DNA from 4 places in the Limnohabitans sp. 103DPR2 genome. Region 1 is predicted to be linked to each of the others. Evidence: predicted binding sites of a transcription regulator. Region 1 holds the regulator's gene; each other region holds the start of a gene.
The links. Region 1 encodes sigma-54, which starts transcription at its own class of promoters, with help from an activator protein. Its sites were predicted from a motif close to TGGCANGNAANCTGCTTT; they were not measured.

Region 1 (5,614 bases):
AGGTCGAAGCGGAACATGCGGCACTCAATGGGGCCGTTCCACATCGGCACGCGGCGCGATTCTTTCAAGCGCATTTTGGAGGGCAATTTCAAATCGGGTGTCAGCATCCAAGCGGTCCAACCGTTGTAATTCTTTTTCCAGTGCGAAGCCAATTGCGCAAAGAACTCGCCGCCGTCATCGCCTTCGGCAATTTCACGGGCGCGGCTTAAGTCCACGTTGTCACGTGCGCGAGTGGGTGCGCCGGGTTCCCGGTATCGGTCGCGGCTGGAGACGCCCGCCACACCGGCTGCGGCAATGCGCTCGCCATAAGGTGGGTTGAGCAACATGATGCCGGGTGTTTCACAAGGCGGCATGCGCTGCAATGCGTCGCCACCGCGGGCTTGGACCACTTGGCCAACGCCTGCGCGCTCGGCATTGCGCTGCGTGAAGTCCACCATGCGGAAGGCCACATCGGAGGCGTGAATTTCTGTGGTGGGCGCGTGTTCTTGTGCGCGCGCATCGTCTTGCAGGGCTTGCCAAACGTGCGGTTGAAACGGCAGCAATTTTTCAAAGGCAAAGCGGCGCAGGATGCCAGGGGCAATGCCGCAGGCAATTTGCGCAGCTTCAATGGCAATGGTGCCACTGCCGCAGCAAGGATCGTACAAAGGTGTGTGCGCATCCCAGCCACTGGCGGCCAACATGGCGGCCGCCAAAGTTTCTTTCAAAGGGGCATCGCCCTTGTCTTCGCGCCATCCGCGTTTGAACAAAGGCTCACCCGAGGTGTCCATGTACAGCGTGCAGCTGTCGGTGGTGAGGTGAACATAAATGCGCACGTCTGGCCACTGCGTGTTGACGTCGGGACGCTCGCCGCGCTTGGCGCGAAAACGATCGGCCACGGCATCTTTGATTTTGAGCGCCGCAAAGTTCAGGCTGGTGAGCGGGCTGTGCTGCGCCGTGATTTCAATCTTGAAAGTCTGCTGGGTGGTGAACCAAATTTCCCAAGCCACGGCGCTGGCCGCGTCGTACAAATCTTTTTCACTGCGATAAAAAGTTTGCGACAGTTGAATGAGCACGCGTTGGGTGAGGCGGCTGTGCAAATTCAGACGCAAGGCATCACGCCATGACGCGTTGGCCATCACACCGCCGCGGCCGGTTAGCAGGTCGTTGCCGGTGAGGCCCGTGAGTTGATGGACCTCGTCGGCCAATAAGCCTTCAACGCCGGCGGCGCAAGGCATGAAAAGTTGAAGCGAGTTCACAGAGTTTTACGCAAGTTGGCGGGCGCAATTTTGAGCGCCTCGCGGTATTTGGCAACGGTGCGACGTGCGCAATCGATGCCTTGTTCTTTGAGCATTTCAGACAGTTGGTTGTCTGAGAGCGGCTTGTTGGGATTTTCGGCTGCCACCAATTGTTTGATGAGCGCACGCACGGCTGTACTGGAAGCCGCGCTGCCACTGTCGGTGCCTAGGCCCGAGCCGAAGAAATACTTCAACTCGAAGGTGCCCATGGGCGTGGTCATGTACTTGGCCGTGGTGACGCGGCTGATGGTGGACTCGTGCAAGCCCAGTTCATCGGCAATTTCTCGCAGCACCAAGGGGCGCATGGCCAATTCACCATGGATGAAGAAATTGCGCTGACGCTCCACAATAGCCGTCGACACACGCAAAATGGTGTCAAAGCGCTGTTGAATGTTTTTGATGAACCAGCGCGCTTCTTGCAGGCGTTGTTGCAAACCCAAATGGGCTTCGCCTTTGCCGCCGCGCAAGGCGTTGGCGTAAATGTCGTGCACCCGCAGTTTGGGCATCACATCGGGGTTGAGCTGAACTCTGAAGTGCGGCTCGCCCCCTTTGCGCGTACCAATGACCAACACATCGGGCACGATGACATGCTGCTCGGCATTGGCAAAAGGACGACCGGGTTTGGGTTCTAAGCGCGTGATGAATGCCAGCGCTTGTTTGACAATGCCTTCGTCTTCACCGCACTGAACCGCCAAGCGTTTGAAATCGCGTTTGGCCAGCAGCTCCAAAGGCAGCACGCAAATTTTGAGGCCTACGGCAGCCACTTCGTGGTCGGGCTCATCTTTCAAGATGGCTTTGAGTTGAATGCGCAAGCACTCGCCCAAATCACGTGCGCCAATGCCCACCGGTTCGAGTGATTGCAGCAAGCTCAAAGCCACCGTGAAGCGGTGCACCAACTCTTCCAATTGCTCAATGTCGTCGGTGCCGGCCAGGCCTTGCGCCAAAGACTCGAGGCTGTCTTCCAGATAACCGTCGTCGTTCAAAGACTCGATGAGGAAGCGCAAGGCTGCGCGGTCAATTTCGGACAAGCGCATCGACAAAGCCTGTCGGTGCAAATACTCGGTGAGTGAGCCCAGACCGCGTGCCAACTCAATGGCGTCTGCGCCATCCGAATCGTTGTTGGTGTTGTTCTTGCGCGCGCCGGCGTCGGTGCCCCATTCGCTGTCGTCGGGAGCAATCTCGACGCTGCCGTCGCCATCCCAGCTGTCGGCTACATCGGTCACGGCTTCATCATTGGAAACGGACGCTGTGGATTCGCTGGCAGCATCGCGTGAATCAGCGCCGGCATCGCTGGCGGCTTCTGACACACGGTCGCCCAAGCTGACGCGCGCATCGGCTTCTGGCAAGCCAAAATCTTCTTGCGGTGCTTCGTCGGTGCTGCGCTCGAGGAAGGGGTTTTCGTCGAGCATTTGCTCGACTTCTTGGCTGAGCTCTAAGGTCGAGAGTTGAAGCAGCCGAATGGATTGTTGCAACTGTGGCGTCAGCGCCAAGTGCTGGGACATCCGAAGGGAAAGGCTTTGCTTCATAGGAGTTCAGCCATCACATTCGGAAGTGTTCGCCCAAGTAGACGCGGCGCACATCGGCGTTGTCCACAATGTCTTTGGGTGTGCCTTGGGCCAGCACGCGACCTTCGCTGATGATGTAGGCGTGATCGCAAATGCCCAAGGTTTCGCGCACGTTGTGATCGGTGATGAGCACGCCAATGCCGCGCTCTTTCAAAAACGCAATGATGCGTTGAATCTCAATCACCGCAATGGGGTCGATGCCCGCGAAGGGCTCGTCGAGCAAAATGAACCGAGGGTCGGTGGCCAGTGCGCGCGCAATTTCAACGCGTCGGCGTTCGCCGCCCGACAAGGCTAAGGACGGTGAGTCGTGCAGATGATCAACGCGCAAGTCTTTCAGGAGCGCTTGAAGTCGGTCTTGGATGGCGGATTCGCTGAGCGGTTTGCCCTCGGCGTCGAGCTGCAACTCGAGCACCGCCCGCACGTTTTCGGCCACTGTGAGTTTTCTGAAAATGGAAGCCTCTTGCGGCAAGTACGACAGGCCCATGCGCGAGCGGCGATGGATGGGCATGCGTGTGACGTCTTCACCATCGATCAGAATTTGTCCACCATCGGTGCGTACCAAACCCACAATCATGTAGAAGGACGTGGTTTTACCGGCGCCGTTGGGGCCAAGCAAGCCGACCACTTCACCTTTTTGAACTTTGACAGAAACGTCAAACACCACTTGGCGGCTGCCGTAGGACTTTTGCAAGTGCCGCGCTTCTAAGCTGCTGATGGCGTGTTCTTGACTCATGGTTTGTCGTTGCCAATGCGAGGGCTGGGTTTCAAGGCCGGGCCTGAAGGTGTGGCGGGAACATCGCTTGTTTTGGGGCGAGGGGTGATGGTGGCTTTGACGCGTTGATTGCCGCTGCCTGTGTTGGGCTTACCATCGACTGTGAACACCTCGGTGGTGTTGTTGACCAAAATTTGTTGCCCTTGAATTCGATCGGCCACCACGTTGCCCCGTAACAAACGCAGTTCGGCGCGCGTGGTCAGTGTGAGGGTATCGGCTTGGCTGTTGTAAACCGCAGTTTCAGCTTCGCCTTCGGTGAACTCTTCAAGTGCTTCGCGCTTTTGTCGGAAGAAAATGCGTTCGCCAGGTTCTGCCCACAACTTGGCCACTTGGTTGCCTTGACCGTCTTGCTTCACTTCCATGCGGTGGGCTTTCAAAACCAAACTGCCCTTGGTCATTTGAACCTTGCCCGTGAAGGTGGTGAGTTGTTGCTGGTCGTCGTGCTTGAGCGTGTCAGCCTCAATGTTCATGGGTTTGTCTCGGTCCGCTTTTTCGGCGTGAGCGCCTGTCGCCGTGAAGACGGCGACCCAACTGCAGAACAAAAGAATGAGGTGAAATTTCATAAAGGCGCGAATCTTGCTTGATTGTAGGTGTTGATCGCAAGGTCAAGCACTTTTGATACAAAAATGACGCAAAAAAGCCCGCCGAAGCGGGCTGATGCACAACACCTTGAAAAGATCAGGCGCGGCCTTGACGAACTTGGGTCAACAAAGATTCGGCCACTTGCAGGGCGCGCTCCATGCTGCCGGCCAAAGTGCCGTCGACGTAGTACTTGCCTGCCACACCCAAAGAAGGCACGCCTTCAATTTTGAAGTCGTTTTGCAATTGCACGGCACGCTTGAGCTTGCTGGCCACGCCAAAAGATTTGGCGGCATCGGCAAATTTGGTTTTGTCGACGCCCTGTTTCTCGATCCAAGCCAAGATGCTGGCGTCGGTGTTCAAGGGCAAACGCTCCACATGCACAGCTTGGAAAACTTTGCCGTGCAGTTTCTCCAACAGGCCCATGGCTTCGAGCGCGTAGAAAAGGCGTTGCTGGGGGGCAAAGTCGTCACGGAAAGCCACGGGGACGCGTTGCACCGCCACATCTTTTGGGGCATTCTTCACCCATTGCGCAAAGGTAGGTTCAAAGGCATTGCAGTGAGGGCAGCTGTACCAGAAGAACTCAATCAACTGGACCTTGCCGGCTTCGGCGTCTGTGGGGACCACGCGGTCCAGCTTGAGATAGTCTTTGCCAGCCACAAACTTGGCGGGGCCTTGCGCCAACGCAGGGGCATTCCAAGTCAAACCGCCCACAGCCGCGGCAGTGCTTAACGTAGCGAGGGAAAAATCACGGCGTTTCATGGTGACTCCTGAAATTTGAATGATCGATAAAAAGCGTTGAGATCAGCGCTGAACACGAACCAAGGCAGCGTCAATGCCGCTGGCGTCCAGACGGGCTTTGATTTTTTCGGCTTGCTCTTTGTCGTCAAAGGGGCCGCTGCGAACGCGGTAGATGGTGCGACCCGCTTGGTCGCGCTCGCTGACTTTGGATTCGATGCCCATCATGGACAGCTTGGCCTTTTGCGCATCGGCATCACCAGCCGATTTGAAGGCACCTGCTTGCACAAAGTAGGTGAAAGGATCGTTGGCAGCGGCTTTGCTGGCGGCTGGTGAAGGTGCGGGTTGCGGTGTGGCTGCTGGCGGCGGTGCCACAGCAGGTGCCGCGGCCGCTGGTGATGCAGGTGCTGAACCGCTGCTGGATTTCTTCATCAAGTCGGCCAACGGATCGGCAGCCACGGCGGGCGCTGGCGCGTTGGTGGCTGGGGCAGTACTGCCGTCAGCAGGCGTTTCTGCATTGGTTGGTTTGCTTTGCAAAGCACCGTTCGGGTTCCAGTCTTTGTTCTTTTGAGACTCCACGGCATCTTGTTCAGCCGATCGCGATTGGTTTTTGTTGCTGAACGGCATAGGCACTTTGGTGACGTACATCGCCACACCCAAAGCGACCGTCAGGCCAATGACCAGAC
Region 2 (5,614 bases), 850 kb from region 1:
CAAGTAGCTGAGGCTAGGATGGTTGTGCCAATACAGTAACAGGCTGGCCAGCACTTCAGGGCGACGCAAGAAGGGGCTGTCTTGCGGGGTGGCGCCACCCATCACCACGTGATTGCCACCCCCCGTGCCGGTGTGCCTGCCATCCGTCATGAATTTCTCAGCACTCAGGCGTGTTTCAAAAGCCGCTTGGTAAAGGAACTCGGTGTGTTCTACCACTTCTTTCCAGCTGCTGGCAGGGTGGATGTTGACCTCGATCACGCCAGGGTCGGGCGTCACTTGCAACAACTTCAAACGCGGATCACGCGGCGCAGGGTAGCCTTCCAACACAATCTTCATTTGAAGTTGCTGTGCGGTTTTTTCGATGGCACTGAGCAGGTTCAAATAATCTTCAAGTCGCGCAAGGGGCGGCATGAAAACATACATCACCCCTTGAGCATCGGCATCCGTTTTGGCATCTTTCAATGCCACAGGACCGTTTGCGCGGCGTGGATCGCGAATCTCCACGCACAAAGCTGTTCGCACGCTTTGCTTGTCTGAAGTGAATCGTGCAGGCGCCTTGTCTGCGATTGAAGCTGCGCGCGATGTCGAGTGATGTTGTTGCTGGAGGATGGGTGCGTGCGTTGACTTGGCATTTGCATTGTTGACGACTTGCCCATGCGCTAAAGGACCACGCGGTGCATAGGGATCTTGGTCGATCAACACGGTTCGGTCTGTTGGCGCCGACCAAGGCAAGGAATCCAGGGGCAGCCGCCAGCCCATGGCTGAGTCACCTGGCATCAGGTAGAGGCGCTCGTCACGCACAAACCAAGGGCCGCTTTGCCACGCAGTGGTCGATTCAGAATCGGCGCTGGGGTCTCGTGCTTGTAAAGGCAAAAGGTAGCCCACTTCGCGGTCGAGTCCTTGCGAAAAAACGCGGTGCAGTCTAGCGCGTTCCAGCTCATCGTCCAACCGAGAATCGAAAGGGTCGACGTTGACTGGCAGTCGACGCTCGCGCCAGAGGTAGTACCAGGTGTCTTCAAATCCAGGGATGATGTGGCCCTTAGAGACGCCTAGCTCGGTGGCCAAAGCGGCAATGAAGCTGTGAGCATCTTGTGTGGTGTAGTGATGCGCAATGCGCTCATCTGCAAACAAAGAAGGGTCTTGCCAACAAGGCTGGCCATCTGCGCGCCAATAGATGCTGAGGGCCCAGCGCGGCAGTTGCTCGCCGGGATACCACTTGCCTTGACCAAAGTGCAGAAAACCACCTTGTCCGTATTGCTGCCTCAATTTGTGAACCAACTCTGTGGCCAAACCCCGCTTGGTTGGGCCAAGCGCGTCAGTGTTCCATTCAGCTGCGTCGCGGTTTTCTGTGGCCACGAAGGTGGGCTCGCCGCCCATGGTCAGTCGCACATCACCGGTCAATAATTTTTGATCGACTTGTTCGCCCAGGGCCAGCACATCTGCCCATTGTTCTTCGGTATAAGGTTTGGTCACGCGAGGGGATTCGTAAATCCGCGTGATCTTCATCTCGTGGCTGAACTCAACTTCTGCTTCGTCCATCAAACCCTCGATGGGCGCTGCACTAGAAGGTTGAGGTGTACATGCCAATGGAATGTGACCTTCACCTGCAAGCAAGCCTGATGTGGGGTCCAAACCAATCCAACCTGCACCGGGCAAGTACACCTCGCACCAAGCATGCAAATCGGTGAAATCAACTTCCGTACCGCTGGGACCGTCCAGTGATTTCACATCGGGTGTGAGTTGGATCAAATAGCCCGAGACAAAGCGAGCAGCCAAACCCATGTGGCGTAACAACTGAACCAGCAACCAAGCAGAGTCACGGCAAGAGCCACTCTTCAGCTTCAAAGTTTCTTCGGGTGTCTGAACCCCTGGTTCCATTCGGATCAGGTAATTGATGTCCTGGTAGACCTGCTGGTTGATTTGCACCAAAAAATCGATCGTTTTTTGACGATTCTTGTCGATGTTTCCAAGGTAATTTTTGAACAGCTGTGTGCTTGGCAGTTTTTCCAAATAACTTGTGAGCTCTTCCTTCAAAGCGGGTGAATACGTCAAGGGCACATACTCAGCGCTAGGTTCTAAGAAAAAGTCAAACGGGTTGAAGACCGCCATTTCCGTGACCAAGTCGACGGTCACTTTGAATTCGGTGGTTTTTTGGGGAAAGACCAAGCGGGCTTGGTAATTGGAGAAGGGGTCTTGCTGCCAGTTGATGAAGTGCGCTTCGGGTTCAATCTTGAGGCTGTAAGACAAGATGTGGCTTCGGCTGTGAGGCGCGGGTCGCAGGCGTATGACTTGAGGGCCCAACTGAACGGGCCGGTCGTAACGGTAGTGTGTGACGTGGTGCAGTGCGACGTGAATGGACATAAATGCAAGTAAGCGCAACAGCGGCTGCATCGAAAGAGCAGCTCGGGCTGTCTAAACTAGCAAAAGCCGCGCCATCCTGGGCCTAGCGGAAAGGTTCAAACATGTGGCGATGGATGCCGGGTTGGGTTGGGGCTTGGCTCTTGGGTACAAGACTTCAACTGCAGCAAGAGAGTGTGTGGCCTGTTGCATGGACTTTGACCGGCGTTGCAAGCGCTTTACTGGTGCTTGCAGGGGCCTATTGGTTTGATCGCTGTCAAGCGCATGTTATTCAAAAATTCGTGCCTTGGGCGACACACCGTTTGGCTGTTTGGGGTGCCATTGCCTTGCTGGCCTGCGCCCTGGTCAATGCACGTTGTGCGTTGCAAATGCAAGAGGCATTGAACCCCCGATTAGAGGGGCAAGACTTGCATGCCTTGGTGGAAGTGACGTCATTGCCGCGGATGGGTGAGAAGGGTGTTCTGTTTCGCGGGCGGGTGCTGCGCGCAAGCCTGGCCTCATCAGGTGATGCGGTCAAGGTCCCAACTTTCATTGAGTTCAATTGGTCCGATTGGGATGCGCCCAGCAGCATGGACTTGCCGCTGTGGCAGAGCCTACAAGCAGGTGATCAATGGCAGTTTCAGGTTCGGCTGAAGTTGCCCCATGGCAGTCTCAATCCGGGTGGTTTTGACGAAGAGTTACGTTTGTGGGAATTGGGCATCATGGCGACAGGCAGTGTTCATGCGGGCAAGGGGCAAAGGCCCCCCAACAAGCTCAGCAGTTCCTGGCGTTACCCGGTGGACCGATGGCGTCAACAAGTGCGTGCACAAATTCATTCAACACTGCAGGCCAGCGAGCTTGGCGCCAAGTCCTCAGCAGGCGTGATTGCCGCCTTGGTGATGGGTGATCAAGCCGATATTGCGTCAAGCGATTGGCAGATTTTCAGAGCGACGGGAGTGGCGCATTTGATGAGCATTTCTGGCTTGCACATCACCATGCTGGCTTGGCTTGCGTCTGTCTTGTTGGCCTGGGGTTGGCGATCTTCTGCGCGACGGGGAAGTGTGCTGTGTCTGCGTTTACCGGCACCTCTTGCCGCATCGGTGGGCGGCTTGCTTGTGGCTTTGAGTTATGCCATTTTTTGTGGTTGGGGTTTGCCCGCACAAAGGACCATTTTGATGCTGTTCGTCTTGTCCGTTCTGCGTTGGCAAGGTGTGCGTTGGCCTTGGTATGGCAGCTGGGCTTTGGCCTTGTGGGTGGTGAGCGTTTGGGATCCCTGGGCCTTGTTGCAAGCGAGTTTTTGGTTGAGTTTTGTGGCGGTGGGCGCCTTGATCCTGGCTGACCCCGTTGCAGCTTCGCAGCGCACCAATTTGGAGACTCAGGACGCCAAAATGGTGCAGCCTGGGCCATTTAAAGAATTTCGCCTCATGTTGGGTATTGGCCTGTTCACTTACTTCAAGTCGCTTGTTCGCGAGCAGTGGGTGGTGACCGTTGCATTGGCACCCTTGTCAATTTTGTTTTTTGGTCAGTTGTCGGTTTCAGGGATGCTGGCCAATTTGATGGCCATTCCTTGGGTGACTTTGTGCGTGACGCCTCTGGCTTTGGCGGGATGGGTCTGGCATCCTTTGTGGCATGTGGCGGCTGGGGCATTTGAGCCCTTGATGTGGGGTTTGACATGGTTGTCGCAATGGCCCTCTGGTGTATGGCACTTTGCACAAGCACCGATGGGACTGACGCTGTTGGCCATCCTGGGTGCCTTGATCTGTTTTCAACAATGGCCCTGGGCTTTGCGGTGTTGGGGTGTTTTGTGGCTTTTGCCCATTGGCTTGTGGCAAGTACCCAAGCCCGTTTGGGGTCAGTTTGATTTGTGGGCGCTGGACATTGGTCAAGGCAATGCAGTGTTGCTCAGAACGGCGCACCATGCTTTGCTTTACGACACTGGGCCCACTTGGGGAGCTGATGCGGATGCGGGACAGCGTGTGTTGGTGCCATTCATGTCACGAATGGGGGTTGACTTAGACCGTTTGATGCTGAGCCACCGCGACAGTGATCACACAGGCGGAGCGTCTGCTGTGTTGGCATCTCATCCCCATGCTGATTTGTGGACTTCATTGGAGGCGGGCCACCCTTTGTCGCAATTGCGTGAAGTGAATCGGTGCCATGCGGGACAAAAGTGGACATGGGATGGGGTTCGATTTGAGGTCTTGCATCCTGCACTGGCCGACTACGCCTTGAACAAAACCTCCAACGGCCTCAGTTGTGTGTTGAGGATTGATGCAAGTCAAGGTGACCTTTCGCAAAATGGGCATGATGCACGGACCGCCAGTGCATTGTTGGTAGGCGACATCGAGGCGCCACAAGAGCAGGCTTTGTTACAGGCGCATGCCCTTCAAGCGGTGGATTTTTTGCTGGTGCCACACCACGGCAGCCTAACTTCCTCAGGCTTTGATTTTGTGCAGCAACTCATGCCGAAATGGGCCGTGGTGCAGGCGGGCTATCGCAACCGCTATGGCCATCCGTCGCCTCAAGTGGTCGCGCGGTATGCCCAGTTGGGGGTGCCTTTGGCCATGTCACCAGTTTGCGGTGCTGCCCATTGGCAAAGCCAAACGCCACAAGCGCTAGACTGTGAGCGAAACCTCAAACGTCGCTATTGGCACTTCAAGGCGCCTTAAGCGGCCGTTTGGTGAGAGGGTGCGGGTATGCATCTTGCTTTTCAGAAAACAGGAGTGAAGTCAGATGCAGCGATTTGATGAGATGTACAGTCAGGCCACGGCCACGCAGCCGGGCAGTCCTGTCAGGGCCCATTACAAGGCTTATGCCGATTGGTTGTCGGGGCAGAGCAGCAGCACGATGCTGGCGCGGCGCGAAGAGGCCGAAATGATCTTTCGCCGGGTGGGCATCACCTTTGCCGTCTATGGTGACAAAGACGAAAGTGGCTCTGGCACTGAGCGACTCATTCCCTTTGACCTGATTCCGCGCATCATTCCCGCCCATGAGTGGCAAAGCATGGAAAAGGGCTTGGTGCAACGCGTCACGGCCCTCAATCGCTTCATTCACGATGTCTATCACGACCAAGAAATCATCAAAGCGGGCATCATTCCAGCCGATCAAATCTTGAACAACGCGCAATTCCGTCCCGAGATGATGGGCGTGGATGTGCCGCACCAAATTTACTCCCACATCAGCGGCATTGACATAGTGCGTGCACCCAATGCACAAGGGGAGGGCGAGTATTACGTTTTGGAAGATAACCTGCGCGTGCCCAGCGGTGTGAGTTACA
Region 3 (5,614 bases), 240 kb from region 1:
CGGCCACGAAGCCAGGGCCGCCCAAGGCTGGTGAATTGAACACACCGGTGAGCAACGCGCCGACGATACCGCCCACGCCGTGAACACCGAAGACGTCCAAGGAGTCATCTGCGCCCAACATTTTCTTCAGGCCATTGACGCCCCACAAACATGCGAAGCCAGCAATGATGCCAATCACCAAGGCGCCGCCGATACCGACGTTGCCAGCCGCTGGCGTGATGGCCACCAAACCAGCCACTGCACCGGATGCAGCACCCAACATAGAGGCTTTGCCACGCATCAACGCTTCACCAACACACCATGCCAACACGGCAGCGGCTGTGGCCAACAAAGTGTTCACGAAAGCAAGGGCTGCAAAACCGTTGGCTTCGAGGGCAGAGCCCGCGTTGAAACCGAACCAGCCCACCCACAACAATGAAGCACCGACCATGGTCAATGTCAAAGAGTGAGGTGCCATGGCTTCGCGGCCATAACCAATGCGCTTGCCAACCATGAAGGCACCAACCAAACCAGCCACCGCAGCATTGATGTGAACCACGGTACCGCCAGCGAAGTCGAGGGCGCCCCATTGCCAGATCATGCCTGCTTTGCTGTTCATTTCGTCCACAACTTCTTTCGCTGTGTAAGCGTCAGGACCCATCCAGAACCAGACCATGTGAGCGATGGGCAAGTAGCTGAAAGTGAACCACAAAGTCATGAAGAGCAAAACTGCGGAGAACTTGATGCGCTCTGCAAATGCACCCACGATCAAGGCACAAGTGATGCCAGCGAAAGTGGCTTGGAAACCCGCGAAGGTAATTTCAGGAATGGCGACGCCTTTGCTGAAAGTCGCAGCGTTGGCAAAGGTACCTGCTGCGTTGTCCCAGATGCCGTTCATGAACAAGCGATCCAGACCACCAATGTAAGCATTGCCTTCAGTGAACGCCAAGCTGTAGCCGTAGATGAACCACAACACAGTGATCAAGGAGAAAGTGACCATGACTTGCATCAGCACTGACAACATGTTCTTGCTGCGGACCAAGCCGCCATAGAACAAAGCCAAGCCTGGCACGACCATCAAGATCACCAAGATGGTGGAAACCATCATCCAAGCTGTATCGCCTTTGTTAGGAACAATGGCAGGTGCTGCTTCAGCGGCTGCGGGTGCTGCGGCAGGCGCAGTGGCAGGTGCTGTTGCTTCGGCTTTGGCTTCAGGCTTGGCTTCCGCTTTGGCTTCTACTTTTGCTTCCGCTGCTGGGGCAGTTTGTGCAAATGCCGCACCGCCAAAACACAGCGTCAATCCCAATGCGAGGGAGGCTAGTAATTTTTTCATTCTGTTCTCTCTTTCTGGGCCATCAAAGGGCTTCAGCCCCAGTTTCACCGGTGCGAATGCGAATGACTTGTTCCAAGTCGTACACAAACACTTTGCCGTCACCAATCTTGCCGGTGCGAGCACCCGATTCAATGGCCTCGATCACGCGCTCGACCAACTCGTTAGAGACGGCGGCTTCAATCTTGACCTTGGGCAAGAAATCAACCACGTACTCAGCGCCGCGGTACAGCTCGGTGTGGCCCTTTTGGCGACCAAAGCCTTTGACTTCGGTCACAGTAATGCCTTGCACACCAATACCAGACAGGGCTTCACGCACCTCGTCCAGCTTGAAGGGTTTAATGATGGCGGTCACCAGTTTCATGATGGCTCCTTGTAATTCAGAAAATTAGAACGTGTACTTGAGGCCAACAACCAAGCCGGCTTTGCCCAATTGCTTGCCAGCGGGGCTGACGTAAGAACCGGTTTTGGCGTTGGTGCCAATGACAGCAGCAGAAGCGGTCAAACCATTGCCCAAGTCTTTGCCCAATGTCAGGGCTGCGTCTGTGTACGAGTAAATGCTGTTACCAGCACCTTTGACACTTTGGTAGCCGAGGTGAGGTGTGAATGTGTAGCCATCACCCAAATCAAAATTGGCGGTCAGATCCACATAAGAGCTGCCTTTGCTGTTGGCAAAGCCAAACAAATTGCCTGTGCTTTGTGAATACTTCAATGTGGTGGGGCCCATGGTGACGGCGCCATACAACTCATTGGTGTTGGCGCTCACAGCCAAGCCATTGCCAGAATATTCATAGTGCAAGAAGCCCACGTCGTAAGCAACTTCTCCCACGGAGAACTTGTAACCACCGTAGTAGTCAACTTCTGCATTGGATTTACCACCAGAGTCTTTGATCCACTTGATGCTAGAAGCCCAAACGCCGACATAAGCGCCGCTCTTGTCTGCGTAATCAGCACCGCCTTGCAATGCGGGGTCCAAACGGCTTTGTGAAATACCGCGGTAACGGTATTCGTTCACGCCACCTACATTGAATGACAAAGAAGACTCGGGTTCTGCGGGGGCGGCTTGGGCAAATGCACTGCCAGCAGCGGCCAAAGACATGGCCAACATCAAGGGGGTAACGATCTTTTTCATTGGGAGCTCCTGTTAAATGAGAATGAGACTGGTGGCTTCAAGCATTTAGCATGCCAAAGCGCAAAAGGCCTACCTGATGAACCCGCTCGCCCCTCTGACGGGGGTGCATTTTGTACAGACCGGTGTTCCAATGGGCTTTGCACCGCCCTAGGTCCGGCTGATTTCAGTCTTACACGCCTCGCACCGGTTTGGTGCAAGGAGTGTTTATGCGTCTTTCTTTGGTGCAAAGTAGGGCCTTGGTGGGCCTTCTATCCCCTGGCGTCACCGTTGAGGTGCATTTGGCCAATGGCTTGCCCAGCTTCACATTGGTGGGTTTGGCCGATGTCGAAGTCAAAGAGGCCAGGGAACGGGTACGGTCGGCTTTGTTGAACTCAGGCTTTGAATTCCCCAACAACCAGCGAATCACGGTCAATTTAGCACCCGCTGACTTGCCCAAAGATTCAGGTCGCTTTGATTTGCCCATCGCACTGGGCATCTTGGCGGCCAGTGGGCAAATTGACGGTAGCCGCCTGCATCGCTATGAGTTTGCTGGCGAGTTGTCCTTGTCCGGCGCGCTGAGGCCCGTACGTGGTGCATTGGTCATGGGTTTGGCACTCTACAAGCTGGCAAATGCGCCCCACTTGGTGTTGCCCCCTGGCAGTGCCGAGGAGGCTGCTTTGGTGCCTGGCGCCACGGTTTACCGGGCCAAACATTTGCGAGAAGTGGCTCAGCCATTTTTGCCAGTGGGTCAAACATCCGATGAAGCCACCAGCACTTGGGAGCGCCTGCCAGAGCCCGTGAACCCGCCTCAGGCAGCCTTCTCGCCGGCCTTGGACTTGGCCGATGTCAAAGGCCAAACAGGTGCCAAGCGCGCCTTGGAAATTGCAGCCGCGGGTGGACACAGTTTGCTCATGGTGGGGCCTCCCGGTTCAGGCAAATCGATGTTGGCGCATCGCTTCGCCGGCTTGCTGCCTGATTTGAGCGTGGATGAGGCTTTGGAAACAGCATCGGTGGCCAGTTTGGCTGGCCGCTTTCGAATTGAGAATTGGCTGAAACGGCCCACACGCCACCCCCATCACTCGGCCAGTGCCGTGGCATTGGTGGGCGGTGGCTCACCGCCCCGCCCCGGCGAAATTTCCTTGGCGCACCATGGCGTTTTGTTTTTGGATGAGTTGCCTGAATTTCCAAGGTCCGCATTGGAGGCGTTGCGCGAACCCTTAGAGTCGGGCAGCGTCACCATTTCACGCGCAGCACATTCGGCTGAGTTTCCAGCACGTTTTCAGTTGATTGCCGCCATGAACCCTTGCCCCTGCGGTTATGCAGGTCAGGTTCGAACGCCCGGTCAGGTAGGTCCCGTCTGCCGTTGCACCCCCGACCAAGTGCACCGGTACAGCAACAAAATCAGCGGGCCCTTGCTTGACCGAATTGATCTGCACATCGAGGTTCCCAGCCAAAGTGCTGCACAGTTGATCCATGTAACGGTGGGAGAAAGCACCGCCACCATCAAGACGCGTTGTGATCGGGTGAGGCGCAGATCACTTCAACGGCAAGGCTGTACCAATCAAGCGCTCAGTGGTCCGGCGCTCGACCTTCATGGCAAATTAGGTCCAGAGGCTGCGGCCTACCTGACCCAAGTAGCCACGCATTTTTCGTGGAGTGGCCGAAGCACCCACCGCGTTCTGAAAATTGCCAGAACCATTGCCGACTTGGCAGAGCGTCAAGACATTTTGTCTGTGCACATCGCTGAGGCTGTTCAATATCGCAGGCCGTTTGCGGGGCACCGATAATGCAGTCATGCGCAGAATCAGGCCGTACTGGGATCTCACAAGAATCTCTCATCACGCTCCCGAATTAGCGCCCTTTGCAGTTTGGCTGTCTTGGGCTCAATTGATCACTTGGGGCAGCGTGTTTTACACCTTCTCATTGATCATGGGACCGGTGGAGCGCGAGCTGGGCCTCAGCCGCGCAGATGCTTCACTGGGTTTCAGTTTGGCCTTGTTGGCAGATGGTCTAATGGCTTATGCCATAGGGCGCTGGATCGACCGCGGTCACGAACGCCGGGTGATGACTTGGGGGTCTGCTTGGGTGGGTTTGTGTTTGTTGGCACACAGCTTCATTGACAGCCTTGCGGGCTTTTATGCGGTGTGGTTAGGCCTGGGCTTGGGCATGTCCGCCACCTTGTACGCGCCCGTGTTTGCCGTGGTCACGCGACGTTTTCCAAATGACTTTCGGCGCGCCATCATCATCATGACTTTCTTGGGCGGATTGGCCAGCACAGTATTCATACCGCTGTCGTCTTGGTTGATTCAAAGCTTGGGCTGGCGGCATGCCTTGTGGGTCTTGGCATTGATGCAGTGGCTGATCTGCATGCCCTTGCATGCATGGTTGCTGAAAGGTGCAGCGCCTCAAAAGGCACTTGTGAATGCAATCACAAGTACAGACGGCAATGCAGATTCAAATGCGCGCCTCGCCACACCAACAGTTTCCATCAAAGTGCATTTAAAGCGCGCGCCCTTTTGGTTGCTGGCGGGCTTCATGCTGATGACTGCCATCGTCAGCTCTGCATTGCCTGCACACATGGTGAGTTTGTTGGAAGAAGCGCACCTGTCACCAGCATGGGTCATTGCCATTCCAGCTTCCATTGGCGCCATTCAAGTGCTGGGGCGATTCTTGTTGTTTTTGTTTGAAAAACATTTGGATGTTCATGCTGCCAACCGATGGATTCCATGCCTGGTACCTTTGGGCTTGGTGTTTTTGGTGGTGGGTGGATTGGCTCCCTGGGCGGCTTTGCTGTTCGTCACGTTTTATGGCCTCGGCAATGGTTTGAACACCATCGTCAAAGGCACTGCCATGGCGCAATATGTCAGTCGCGACCACGTAGGGCAACTCAATGGCGTGTTGGGCGTGCCATTGGCCATGGGGCGCGCTGTCGCGCCTTGGGCTTTGGGTTTGATGTGGACACCCGAGGTGGGCTATGCGCACGGCCTGCGTTGGATGTTGCTGGCCGGCGTTTTGGGCGTGGCGTGTTTGTGGTGGGCGCAAAAGAGCGCGCACCAAACACACATGAAGGCGCTCACAGATTAGGCGCCAACAATCTCTGAATGTCTGACACTTTCAAGTTCTGACGCTTGGCCAAGTCTTGCACTTGGTCTTCACTCACTTTGCCCACGTTGAAGTATTGACTGTCGGGGTGG
Region 4 (5,614 bases), 350 kb from region 1:
CGGCCGCCTCACGCGCGAACTCAGTGGCGATCGTGCACAGCATTTCCCTGACATCGACACGCTCGATATCAGTCAAGTGCAAATGCGTGGACAAAATCAAGAAGGCAAACGCGTCATAGCGCGCTCCGATCGCGCCATTGCAAAAGGCGATGGCTCGCTGGTCACGTTCATCGGCAATGTTCAATTCACACAACCAGCCAGCATGAAGGCTGACAAACCTCAAGCCGCTATCGAATTGCGCAGTCAAGAAATTCAGGCCTTTGTCAAAGAAGAGCGTTTGGTCAGCCACGTGCCTGTTGAAATTCGCCGAGGTCAAGATGTGTTCACTGCTGAGCGCATGGCGATGAACAGCAAAACAGGTGAATACGAGTTGAGCGGCAAAGTTCGCGGCGTGGTCAATCCTGCAAAGCGTTAAACCTTCGCGCCACAACACCTTCGAAAGTTTTTATGCGTCCCTTGGTTTTCATCACCGGTGCCTCCAGTGGCATTGGTCAAGCACTGGCCTTGAAATTTCACCAAGCTGGTTGGCGTTTGGCGCTGGCAGCGCGCAGACAAACAGAGATGCAAACGTGGCTGGCCGCGCAAGGCATTGGCAGCGATGATGCACAGTGTTACAGCGCCGACGTCAGTGAGGCCAACAGCATCATCGCAGCAGCGCAGGCCTGCATGGCCGCGCAAGGTGTGCCCCATGTGGTGATTGCCAACGCAGGCATCAGCATCGGCATGGACACCAGCGTGCGCAACGACTTGGACGTGTTTGACCAAGTGATGAGCACCAATGTGATCGGCATGGCGGCCACCTTTCATCCCTTCATTGAAGCCATGAAGTCGCGCGACATCACGTCGATGCGCAATGGCCATGTGGGCACCTTGGTCGGCATTGCCAGTGTGGCGGGCATTCGCGGTCTGCCTGGGCACGCAGCTTACTGCGCCAGCAAAGCGGCCACCATCAGTTATTGCGAAAGCTTGCGCGGTGAACTCAATCCGCAGGGCTTCAAAGTGGTGACCTTGGCACCGGGTTACATCAAGACGCCTTTGACGCAAAAGAACAAATTTCCGATGCCCTTTTTAATGACGGCTGATGCGTTTGCAGACCAAGCCTTGAAGGCCATTGAGCGGGGCACCAGCTTTCAGGTGATCCCCTGGCAGATGGCATGGGTGACACGCTTGCTGCGCATCTTGCCCGATGCTTTACTCGACAGGGCCTTTAAGAACCAACCCCGTAAACACCGCGCCCCATGAAAAAAGCCCTGCAATGCAGGGCTTCTTTTTTGACTGACACCCTAGAGTGCCAGTGAGGTGGGAAAGCGATTAATAACCGCCGCCGTAGCCACCGCCGCCGCCTTCGCGACGACCGCCACCACCGTTACCGCCGCCACGTGGGCCAGAGCCGTAAGGGCTGCGGAAACCGGACTCGCCGCCGCCTTCGCGACGACCGCCACCACCACCGCCGTAGCCGCCACCGCCGCCGCCGTAACCGCCGCCGCCTTCACGACGACCGCCGCCACCGAAGCCACCGCCACCGGAACGGGGAGGACGCTCTTCCATGGGACGTGCTTCGTTCACAACAACACTGCGACCGCCCAAAGGCTGGCCGTTCATGCCGTTGATGGCAGATTGAGCTTCTTCATCAGTGCCCATTTCCACAAAGCCAAAGCCTTTGGAGCGACCTGTGTCGCGTTCCATCATGACTTTAGCGCTGGTCACGGAACCGAACTGGCCGAAAGCCTGCTCTAAATCACCGTCACGAACCGAGTACGGCAGGTTGCCGACGTATAGTTTTTTGCCCATTGAAAGGGACTCCTCTAAACACAGAAACAAAAGCGATGGAGCCCCAAAAACGCATCAACAAACCTAAAAAACTCTGGAAGGAAGCGAAACTGACACCTGTACACCGCGAACTAAACACACGCTCTTGGAACGTGTGTTAAGCCATTATGGGCCATAAAACAAAGGGTTTGGCAAGTTAATTCTTTGAAAGCCCTTTAAATACTTGATATTCGACGTGTTTTTGTCTCTTTACCAACTGACTTCGCGGTCTGGCGTTGCGCTGATTTTGTGAACTGTCAGATCCGCGCCTTCGTACTCTTCTTCGGGGCTCATCTTCAAACCCACGGTCAACTTCAACGCGCCGTAGACCACGATGCCGCCCAACAAGGCCCATGCGATGCCCATGAAGGTGCCAATGAGTTGGGCTGTGAAAGACACACCACCCAAGCCACCGAAGGATTGCAAGCCAAAGATGCCAGCTGCAATACCGCCCCAGGCACCACACAAACCGTGCAGAGGCCAAACACCCAACACGTCATCGACCTGCCACTTGTTTTGGGTCAAGGTGAACATCACCACAAACAAAGCGCCTGCAACGGCACCCACAGCCAAGGCGCCAAAGGGATGCATCAAATCAGAACCTGCGCACACGGCCACCAAACCTGCCAAGGGACCGTTGTGCACAAAGCCGGGGTCGTTCTTGCCCAAGAGCAAAGCGGTCAAGGTGCCGCCCACCATGGCCATCAAAGAGTTCACGGCCACCAAGCCAGAAATCTTGTCGAGCGTTTGGGCGCTCATCACGTTAAAGCCGAACCAACCCACAATCAAAATCCATGCGCCTAAGGCCAAAAAAGGAATGTTGGAGGGTGGGTGTGCAGACACAGCGCCATCTTTGCGATAACGGTTGTAACGTGCGCCCAACAAAATAACGGCTGGCAATGCGATCCAGCCACCCATTGCGTGGACCACCACCGAACCCGCAAAATCGTGGAACTCTTCGCCAGTGGTGGCTTTGATCCAGGCCTGCACGCCAAAGTGCTGGTTCCAGGCAATGCCCTCAAAGAAGGGGTACACAAAGCCCACAATACACGCGGTGGCGATCAGCTGAGGCCAAAACTTGGCGCGTTCGGCAATACCGCCAGAGACGATGGCTGGAATGGCCGCGGCAAAGGTGAGCAAAAAGAAAAACTTCACCAAGTCGTAACCATTTTTGGCAGCCAAGGTTTCGGCGCCGACAAAAAATCCTGTGCCATAGGCCACGCTATAGCCCACCACAAAATAAACCACTGTGGACACGGAAAAGTCCACCAAGATTTTGACCAAGGCATTGACTTGGTTTTTCTTGCGAACCGTCCCCAACTCCAAGAAGGCGAAACCCGCGTGCATGGCCAAAACCATGATGCCGCCCAACAAAATAAAGAGCGCATCCGCGCCCTGTTTTAGTGCTTCCATGTCTATCTCTGCTTATTTTTGAATTAATTTGGTGCGCAAAATCCATCATTGGGCGTTGCGCACCAAAAACAAGCAAAAAACACGCCAAATCTTCAAATCATGGCCGGCTATGATTGCAGACATGGAAGCATTTCTCGTCTCAACAGGTATTGTGGCTCTCGCCGAAATGGGAGACAAAACCCAGCTGCTGTCTTTGGTGTTGGCCGCACGTTTTCGCAAACCTTGGCCCATCGTTTGGGGCATCTTGGTGGCCACGCTGGTCAATCACGGCTTGGCAGGTGCAGTGGGCAGCTGGGTCACTACCCAACTCGGCCCCGAAGCTTTGCGATGGGTCTTGGGCGGCTCTTTCCTCGCCATGGCGGTTTGGATTTTGATCCCCGACAAATTGGACGATGAAGACGAGCAAGCCAACCCACGCTGGGGCATCTTTGCCACCACCGTGGTCGCCTTCTTCTTGGCCGAAATGGGGGATAAGACGCAAATTGCCACGGTGATGTTGGCCGCACAATTTCAAAGCTGGTTTTGGGTGGTGGCGGGTACCACCTTGGGCATGATGCTGGCCAACGCCCCTGTCGTTTGGCTGGGCGACGCCATCACGCGCAAAATTTCACTGACCTGGGTGCACCGAATTTCTGCCGTCATTTTTGCCATCTTGGGACTCTTGGCTTTGTGGGGTGGCCCCCAAGATGAAGCACCCAAGGCACCCCTTGAAGACAAACCCTTGACAGCTGCGACGACTTGAGTGACTTTTTAATTGCAGAGCCTTTATACTGTGCCTGCGCCGATTTGCTCCAGCTTGCGGGCGCGCAAACCTCTGGGTTTGTAAATTCAGCTAAAGAGAGAACCTGGTCTACCGGTTTTGCTTTTGAAGCTGAACCGGTTTTTTTTCGGGTTCAATTTGGGCTCATTTCAGCTTGATGGATTCATGCCTTTGATCGCTACGCCACAGTCGATGTTTTTTGAAGCACCGCTTGCCTTGCAAAGTGGTGCGTCCATTCGCGCCTTTCACCTGGCCTATGAAACCTACGGCACCCTGAATGCCGACAAGTCCAACGCCGTGCTGATTTGCCATGCCTTGAACGCATCGCACCATGTGGCGGGTGTTTATGAAGGTCAAGACAAAAGCGAGGGCTGGTGGGACAACATGATTGGTCCTGGCAAAGCCGTCGACACCAACCGCTTCTTCGTCATTGGTGTCAACAACTTGGGCTCTTGCTTTGGCTCCACGGGCCCCATGCATGCCAACCCTGACACGGGTGAAGTCTATGGCGCTGATTTTCCAGTGGTCACCGTTGAAGACTGGGTCGATGCACAAGCGCGCTTGCTAGATGCCTTGGGCATTCAAACCCTGGCCGCTGTCATGGGCGGCAGCTTGGGCGGCATGCAAGCCTTGTCTTGGACTTTGCGCTACCCAGACCGCGTGGCGCATGCGGTGGTGGTAGCCAGCGCACCCAACCTCACGGCGGAGAACATCGCCTTCAACGAAGTGGCGCGCCGCGCCATCGTCACCGATCCTGATTTTCATGGGGGCCATTTTTACAAGCATGGCGTGGTGCCCCAGCGCGGCTTGCGCATCGCACGCATGATTGGGCACATCACCTACCTCAGTGATGACGTCATGAATGAAAAATTTGGCCGCGAACTGCGTGATGCGGTTACACACAATGCAACGGGCTATCGTTACTCAACTCAGGAAGTTGAATTTCAAATTGAAAGTTACTTGCGCTATCAAGGCGACAAATTCAGCGAATACTTTGATGCCAACACGTATCTCTTGATCACAAGGGCTTTGGATTATTTTGATCCTGCACGCACGTTGGGCGGCGACCTGACTGCGGCACTGTCGCATGCTACGTGCAAATTTTTGCTGGTCAGTTTCACCACCGACTGGCGCTTTTCACCTGCGCGCAGTCGCGAAATGGTTCGTGCGTTGCTCGACAACAAACGTGATGTCAGCTATGCAGAAATCGATGCGCCACATGGGCACGACGCCTTTTTGCTCAACGACGCACGCTACATGAATGTGGTGAGCTCGTATTTCGACAACATTGCCAAGACCTTGCCAGCGGGAGGTGCCGCATGAGTGAGCATGTCAACTTGCAGGCCATCGCCCGCTTGGTCCCTCAAGGTGCGCGCGTCTTGGACTTGGGCTGTGGTGATGGCGCACTCTTAGATTACTTGCAAAAGAACAGAGGCTGCACAGGCTACGGCGTTGAGTTGGATGACGCCAACATTCAAGCTTGCGTGAAACGCGGCGTGAATGTCATTCAACTTAACTTGGATGAAGGTCTCACCATGTTTGCAGACCAGTCCTTTGATGTGGTCTTGCAAATTGACACGCTTCAGCACTTGCGCAATGCCGAAGTGATGTTGCGCGAAACGGTGCGCGTCG

Region 2: L103DPR2_RS07165 (transglutaminase family protein) is a predicted target of sigma-54. The motif match lies at 2,418-2,435, and genes of this name have one in related genera.
Region 3: L103DPR2_RS01660 (TorF family putative porin) is a predicted target of sigma-54. The motif match lies at 2,480-2,497, and genes of this name have one in related genera.
Region 4: L103DPR2_RS01195 (ammonium transporter) is a predicted target of sigma-54. The motif match lies at 3,292-3,309, and genes of this name have one in related genera.

The regions. Positions count from the first base shown of each region.
Region 1 covers NZ_CP011834.1:615,070-620,683, forward strand. Annotated here, with positions in the region: gene L103DPR2_RS02970 (THUMP domain-containing class I SAM-dependent RNA methyltransferase) at 1-1,214, opposite strand, end outside; gene L103DPR2_RS02975 (RNA polymerase factor sigma-54) at 1,232-2,800, opposite strand; gene lptB (LPS export ABC transporter ATP-binding protein) at 2,814-3,572, opposite strand; gene lptA (lipopolysaccharide transport periplasmic protein LptA) at 3,569-4,174, opposite strand; gene L103DPR2_RS02990 (thiol:disulfide interchange protein DsbA/DsbL) at 4,290-4,952, opposite strand; gene L103DPR2_RS02995 (SPOR domain-containing protein) at 4,995-5,614, opposite strand, start outside.
Region 2 covers NZ_CP011834.1:1,460,475-1,466,088, forward strand. Annotated here, with positions in the region: gene L103DPR2_RS07165 (transglutaminase family protein) at 1-2,361, opposite strand, end outside; gene L103DPR2_RS07170 (DNA internalization-related competence protein ComEC/Rec2) at 2,463-5,006, shown strand; gene L103DPR2_RS07175 (circularly permuted type 2 ATP-grasp protein) at 5,071-5,614, shown strand, end outside.
Region 3 covers NZ_CP011834.1:374,850-380,463, reverse strand. Annotated here, with positions in the region: gene L103DPR2_RS01670 (ammonium transporter) at 1-1,312, opposite strand, end outside; gene L103DPR2_RS01665 (P-II family nitrogen regulator) at 1,335-1,673, opposite strand; gene L103DPR2_RS01660 (TorF family putative porin) at 1,698-2,441, opposite strand; gene L103DPR2_RS01655 (YifB family Mg chelatase-like AAA ATPase) at 2,648-4,207, shown strand; gene L103DPR2_RS01650 (MFS transporter) at 4,215-5,504, shown strand; gene metH (methionine synthase) at 5,494-5,614, opposite strand, start outside.
Region 4 covers NZ_CP011834.1:270,027-275,640, forward strand. Annotated here, with positions in the region: gene lptC (LPS export ABC transporter periplasmic protein LptC) at 1-415, shown strand, start outside; gene L103DPR2_RS01185 (SDR family oxidoreductase) at 448-1,242, shown strand; gene L103DPR2_RS01190 (RNA recognition motif domain-containing protein) at 1,312-1,791, opposite strand; gene L103DPR2_RS01195 (ammonium transporter) at 2,020-3,222, opposite strand; gene L103DPR2_RS01200 (TMEM165/GDT1 family protein) at 3,344-3,964, shown strand; gene metX (homoserine O-succinyltransferase MetX) at 4,148-5,305, shown strand; gene metW (methionine biosynthesis protein MetW) at 5,302-5,614, shown strand, end outside.